One region of the Pseudoalteromonas sp. Ld19 genome, then DNA from elsewhere that is predicted to be linked to it. Evidence: predicted binding sites of a transcription regulator. Region 1 holds the regulator's gene; the other holds the start of a gene.
What was found. The regulator ArgR, encoded in region 1, controls arginine synthesis, uptake and breakdown. The targets are predictions, from matches to a motif close to ANTGAATANNTATTCANT.

Region 1 (3,616 bases):
CGTAAGAAAGGATTTCTTCTACGCCGTTTTTACCTAAACGTACTGGGTGTGCAAAGTACTCTGCATCACCATTTTCAACAGCAACGTACGCGTAATCTACAACTTCCTCACCCTGTAGGCCTTTAACTAAAGACATACAAAAACGAGCAGCAGCAGCGCCCATAGATAACGTAGCTGAACCACCGCCTGCTTTAGCATTTACAACTTCAGTACCTGCATTTTGGATACGTGGAGTAAGTGCAGCAACCTCTTCATCAGTGAAAGAAACACCTTCAACTTGAGAAAGTAGAGGCAGGATAGTTGTGCCAGAGTGACCACCAATTACTGGTACTTTCACTGTTGCTACGTCTACGCCTTTTAGCTCAGCAACAAATGCTTCTGAACGAATAACGTCAAGCGTAGTAATACCGAATACGCGTTTAGCGTCGTAAGTACCCGCTTTTTTGAATACTTCAGCAACAATTGGAACGGTGCCGTTTACTGGGTTAGTAATAATACCAACTAACGCTTTAGGACAGCTAGCAACAATGCCTTCTGCTAACGTTTTGATGATACCAGCATTCACATTAAATAAATCAGCACGGTCCATGCCTGGTTTACGTGGCATACCCGCTGGAATAAGAACGATGTCAGAGCCTTCAAGCGCTTTGTTTAGTTCATCTGCGCCAAAACCTGCTACTTTAACATCTGTTGGGATGTGAGAAAGGTCAACCGCAACACCTGGTACTACTGGTGCAACATCATAAAGTGATAATTCAGAGCCAGCTGGCAAGCCTGTTTTTAATAATAAAGACAATGCTTGGCCGATACCGCCTGCAGCACCTAATACAGCAACTTTCATTGGAATTCTCCGTCATTTGAGGTAGGAAATATTTGTGGCTCTTAAGATAATGAAATTAGCGACTAAAAACAAATTTATCCTGTGTATTTCAGGTATATTTTCGACCATAGTTGTAAACTTTATTGGTTTATCGCATCAAACTGGCAAGTTAACTAAACAACTACTGCATAATTATTCATTATTGTGTAGAATTTACGACATAAATAACAAAAATGAATAAAGACTATGCAACCGCAAGATAAACAAGAAGCACTGGTAAAAGCATTTAAATCACTTTTAAAAGAAGAGAATTTTGGCTCTCAAGGCGAAATAGTTGACGCGTTAAAAGAGCAAGGTTTTGATAATATCAGCCAAAGCAAAGTATCTCGGATGCTAAGTAAGTTTGGTGCGGTACGTACACGTAACGCTAAACAAGAAATGGTCTACTGTTTACCTGCAGAAATGGGCGTTCCCACGGCAAAGAGCCCATTACGCCAATTAGTAATCGACATTATGCACAACGAAATGATGATCATTATTCGCACAAGCCCAGGGGCTGCTCAACTTATTGCGCGTTTACTCGATTCGTTAGGTAAAGCAGATGGCGTGCTAGGGACCATTGCAGGCGACGATACAATATTCATTGCACCTGCAAAAATATCTGAAATAGACGTCACACTAGAGCGCGTAAGACTATTATTCGATAACGTTTAATACCAACCGGTTTATATATGGGGTCTATTTAACGATAAGGAAATTGCGCTATAACTAGGCAAAGATTTTTATATCTAGTTGCTCTAAATAAAAAATTTTTAACAACGTTATAGAGTGATTTAATTCGTTAACTTGTTCAGATATTTATGCCGGTTGGTATAACAAGCTAAAAAATTAAAGCTGCTTTAAAAATCCTATAGAGGGTGCAAAAAAAGCAGAACCCATGTCGGCTTGAGTGAAATCAAGCCACTGATCATAACACTCTTTCTCACCTAAACGGCTTTTCAGTACTTTTTCAAATGCTGTTCCTGTCGAGGCGCAGGAAATAGATAACATCCCTTGCTCGTAAACATCACCGTAAGGCATGCTCTGATTTAATAATAGCGGTTGCCCGCTTTCGTCTTTTAGCTCGCTACGCACAGCATGAGAGGTTTCTACAGTAGGTGTAATAAGCGTATTATCAAGACGCGTACGCCCCATTATTTGCTCTTGCTCACTCAATGATAAGTGCTGCCACATTGTTAAATCGTGCTTATAACGCTGTACATGAATATAGCTGCCTTGATCTTCAAAGCTCCCCTGTTTATTTACCAAGGCCGTAGCACGTTTCTTTCTTCCAAGGGCTGTGTCGCCTCCATAAATGAAGCCGTTAAAATCTCGGCCATCCAAAAACCGAAAATTACGAATTTGCTCCACCAGCTCAACATCGGGGGCAAATAATTTTAAAATTTGCAGTGCAAATAAATGATTAACGTCTTCTCGGTCTGAGCGTATTTGTACAAATAAATCACACGGCTGCACGCTCATATGATGATCGCTGTGATTTATATTAGGAAAACTCTGTAATTCACTTGGGATATATTCAGGCAAGATATGCGGCCAGTACTGTGCGCCGATAGCAAGCATGCATGACAGCATTGATTCAGAAAATTGGTCGCTAAACTCTTCTTCTATTGCACTAACTTGCTTTAGTTTTGCGCGCAGAGACTCATCTTGGCCATCAAACACATTAAAAAATAAATGCAAACCGTGTAAGTTTGCCTCAGCACAAATCCCCGACTGCGCTTGCGCCATTGTCATTCCTTAGCTTATAAACGGATTAACACAGCGAATAACAAATTAGTTATGATTCGAAAAAATTCACCGTGTGAGGTTTTATTTTTATTATAACCTGCTCATTTTTATCAAATGACTGGCCATATTGTGCAGCAACTTCAATTTCCTGTTCAGCAATAACAACCGTATAAACATACGCAGAGCCAATAAAGCGACTGCTTAATATTGTTGCTCGCTCGCTTTGTTCATTATGTATATTGTCGCTCACTAACTCTATTTGGTGAGGACGAACATATATTTCCCCTGCTTTTGCAGTATGTTCATGCGCAATATACGATTTAACTAAGCCAAACGGAGTACTGTATTCAGTTGCCGTTAATACTTCTGCGCTTAAGTATATGCCTTGACCCAGAAACTGCGCAACCTCCTTTGAACTTGGCATTGAAAAAAGCTGCTCTGGCGAGCCTTGTTGAGCAATTTTTCCGCGATGCATAATGGCAAGTGTATCTGAAAAGGCAAATGCCTCCTCTTTTGAATGTGTCACAAATACAGCAGACACTTGAGATGTTTTAATAATTCGCCGGATATCAGCGATTAACTCAAAACGTACTTGAGTATCTATATTAGAAAAAGGCTCATCAAGGAGTAATAAACTCGGCCTATAAGCTAGTGCTCTAGCTATAGCAACACGTTGCTGTTGACCACCCGATAACTGATGCGGGAACCTGTCGGCACAGCCAATTAAATGCACAAGTTTAAGCATTTCATCAACACGTTGCTGCTTCTGGGCTTTATCCATTGAACTTAGCCCAAATGCGATATTATTAGCAACTGTTAAATGTGGAAATAACGCATAATCTTGAAACATCATGCCAATGTTACGATGCTCTGGTGAAATAAATGAGCTTTCATCACTCACCAATTTACCATCTATAAAAATACGGCCTTGGCTCGTTTCAATTAATCCTGCGATAGCTTTAAGTGTCGTTGTTTTTCCACAACCACTGGCCCCAAGTAAACACACTA
Region 2 (3,616 bases), on a different contig from region 1:
TACCTGCTATATTTAAAAAAGTTGTTTTACCAGAACCACTCGGGCCTGTTACTGCAATAAACTCACCTTCATTTACTTGTAGATTAAAGTCGCGTAGTGCATGAGTTTGTACCATTTCAGTTTGGTATACTTTACTTACGTTGTTCATTTGTAACATGGATATTCCTTAATTATTTTTACGTTGGTTGAGAACGTTATTTATTCTGTTTAGTTTAATAAAATCGTGTCGGCTTGTTTAAAGTCGCTGTAACTAGAAATAATGATTTCATCGTTTTCTTTAACACCGCTTAAAAGTTCAACCGCGTTAATGCTGGTGGCACCTGTAGTAATAGGTATGCGTTTTGCAATGTTGCCTTCTACCTTATAAGCAACAATTCCGCCTTGCTGCATAAAAGCGCCGCGTTTTATTTGCATTATGTCTTGGCGGTTATCGAGTAAAATACGTGCTGTTAAACGCTGATTTTGACGAATGTTATTACTAACTCCATCAAAACGAACGCGCGCTGTGACTTCTCGGTTATTTACCTCGGGTGATATAGCGGATAAAACACCCATCACGGTTTCACTGCCTAGCTTAAGCTCTACTTCCATACCGAGTCCTAATTCGTTGGCATAACTTTCAGGTACTTGGAGCTCTGCTTCAAAATTACTTAAATCAACGAGTGTCATTAGTGGCTGGCTTTGTGTTACGGCGGCTTTTTGTTGCACTAATAGGTTACCTACGATCCCTGTAACGGTAGCTTTAATTGATAAATTACTTACTTTTCGATTTAAATCATCAACGATAAGCTGCTGACGAGTCACATCACTTTTAGCGGCTTGTGACTCGAAGGCGAGTGTATCTTTGGCAAGTGATACCTCTTGTTGTGCATGCTTATAGGTGAGTTTTGCTCGGGATAGATCATCAACTGCTTTTTCAAGATCAATTTGGCTAATTAAGTGCTTTTGTATTGATAACTGCGCTCGACGATTTTCACGTTTGGCTGCGTTTAGTTCTACCTCAGCCATATCAAGAGTTTTATTTAATGCCAGTGTTTGGCGCCTTGCTTGCAGATGTTGTCTTTGTTGTTCACCTTCGAGCCTTTTAAGTACAGACTCTTGTTGCTTTAATTCATTTGTCAACTCTGGACTTTGAAGTAGCGCAAGTGTGTCACCTTCTTTTACGGTATCGCCCGCTTTGACTTTTAAATCTATAAATCCCCGTTCAGGGCTATACATTTGAGGGGCATTTGCTGCAACAATTTTACCGCTGGCAGCGATATCCCGTATGAGCGTTTTTACTTGAACCACTGCAATTTGTAATTTTGCGCGACTAATTGATGTGTCTGCACCGTTGCCTGCCATTAGAGTTTGAATACACACAAAACCGATTAGCAAGCTAATCACACTAGCAATGATGTATTTTTTATAATTAATAGCTGCTTTTACCTGGACGTCTTGTGCACTCGTGTCTTTAATCATCATAAATCCTATTTTGTATACTTTTCGCAAAGCAGCACAACCGTCGCGCAGCATATAGCGGCGATAGGTGATACCAAAAATAAACTGAGGGTAAACATAGTTATTCCAATTAGCGAATCTATGGTGTTCTATACCAGTAATATGCCAACATTTAAGAGTTTGAAATATAATAGATTTTTTTATTTACGAGATTGTTAATATGTACGCGGACATAAATAGTGTCCGCTGCGGACAGTTTGGTAAATAAAAATCCACTATTAAAAGACTAGGGCGTGTTGACCTTTGTAGATTGAAATTCGTTCAATCTAGGGGCTATTTAATCGCGGCGCGAGGTTTGTAACCGAGTGGGCTAAGTAAAAACCGAGCAACAAAGAGTAAATAGCTCCTAGGAAGAACCCTTTGGGCAGCACCTGTTTGTCATTAATGCTACGTTATCGCCCATTTATGGGGAATAACCACACACCATAGGCTCTGCCTTGCCTAAATACCAAACAGACTGCTGCAAATTTAATCTTGAAAGATCAACAGACCCTAAAATGCCACACAAATTAATAACTAACCTGAGCTCTAGTTAAGAGATTTACTAACGAATTGAATCATGGTGATATTTAAATTTATTTTCTCTAGCCAGTGATTTTCAGTAAATTAAACGCAGTTAGCGCTGAAAATAGCTGCTCGAGATAGATTTATTATCCAGAGTTCAGGTTAACTATACTAATTACAAGTAAATAAGAGAGATGTTAAGTCGTAAAGTGATGCAAATACCATAAAACTATCTAAATGTTAATTGTATTCGATAAGTTATATTGAATATTTATTCACTGAATGGCTGGTTTACGCTTACGTAAACTGACGCTTTTTGTTTGCCTGTTTTTACAAAATGTTAAACTTGACACCAGTGTCATGAAAAAATAACCGCCAAAATACAGCTAAATGTTAAAAAAATAGATGTAAAAGAAATCTTGCCATCAAGTGAGAAATATTCAAGAATGTGAATATGTATTCAAAATGCTATTGACTCTATTTAAGATAGAGGCTAGTTTTGACCGGCTGTTAGCAAATCGTCGAGCAGTTCATTCACGCTAACAGTGCAGCAAGGGGAGGGGTCTATGTTATATGACTCAAAGTTAGAAAAAGAAAATTGTGGTTTTGGCTTAATTGCCCAAGTTAATGGTCAGGCTAGTCATCGGCTTATTCGCACCGCGATTACGGGGCTTGATCGTATGCAGCACCGTGGCGGTATTTCTGCTGACGGTAAAACAGGTGATGGCTGCGGTTTATTATTGCAAAAGCCAGACAGTTTTTTTCGTGCTATTGCTGGTGAGCACAACTGGCATTTAGGTAAGAATTATGCTGTGGGTATGATTTTTTTAAATTCAGATCCCGTTTTAGCACAGACTGCAAAAAAAATACTTAGTGAAGAATTAGAAAAAGAAACGCTAAATATTTTAGGTTGGCGTGTAGTACCAACTGACCCATCAATGCTGGGTCCTATTGCTGTACAGCAATTACCTGGTTTTGAACAAATTTTTGTTAGCGCGCCAGAAGGTTGGCGCTCTAAAGATTTAGAGCGTCGCTTATACATAGCGCGCCGCCGTGCTGAAAAGCGCATTGTTGATGACGAAGCTTTTTATATCGCAAGTCTATCTGGTTTGGTAACTATCTATAAAGGCTTAATGATGCCTGCAGATTTACCTAATTTTTATCTAGATTTAGCTGATATTAGAATGACCAGTGCGATTTGTGTTTTTCATCAGCGTTTTTCTACTAATACTCAGCCGCGTTGGCCTTTAGCTCAACCTTTTCGCTATTTAGCACACAATGGTGAAATTAATACTATTGAAGGTAACCGCCAGTGGGCACGCGCACGTTCGTATAAGTTTGCGTCACCGCTTATTCCTGATTTACAAAGCGCAGCGCCGTTTGTAAACGAAACCGGTTCTGATTCATCAAGCCTAGATAACATGCTTGAGTTGTTTTTAGCTGGTGGCATGGATTTATTCCGTGCTATGCGCATGCTTGTGCCCCCTGCGTGGCAGAAAAACCGTGCAATGGATGAAGATTTACGTGCATTTTATGATTTTAACTCGATGCACATGGAACCATGGGATGGCCCAGCGGGTATTGTTATGTCGGATGGCCGCTTTGCAGCCTG

Region 2: gltB (glutamate synthase large subunit) is a predicted target of ArgR. The motif match lies at 2,452-2,469, and genes of this name have one in related genera.

What each region holds. Positions count from the first base shown of each region.
Region 1 is NZ_JBISHA010000022.1:192,255-195,870, forward strand. It holds gene mdh (malate dehydrogenase) at 1-841, opposite strand, end outside; gene ACJJVZ_RS17750 (hypothetical protein) at 876-1,061, shown strand; gene argR (transcriptional regulator ArgR) at 1,067-1,534, shown strand; gene ACJJVZ_RS17760 (Dyp-type peroxidase) at 1,709-2,608, opposite strand; gene ACJJVZ_RS17765 (ABC transporter ATP-binding protein) at 2,658-3,616, opposite strand, start outside.
Region 2 is NZ_JBISHA010000021.1:225,314-228,929, reverse strand. It holds gene ACJJVZ_RS12950 (ABC transporter ATP-binding protein) at 1-157, opposite strand, end outside; gene ACJJVZ_RS12945 (efflux RND transporter periplasmic adaptor subunit) at 208-1,461, opposite strand; gene gltB (glutamate synthase large subunit) at 2,571-3,616, shown strand, end outside.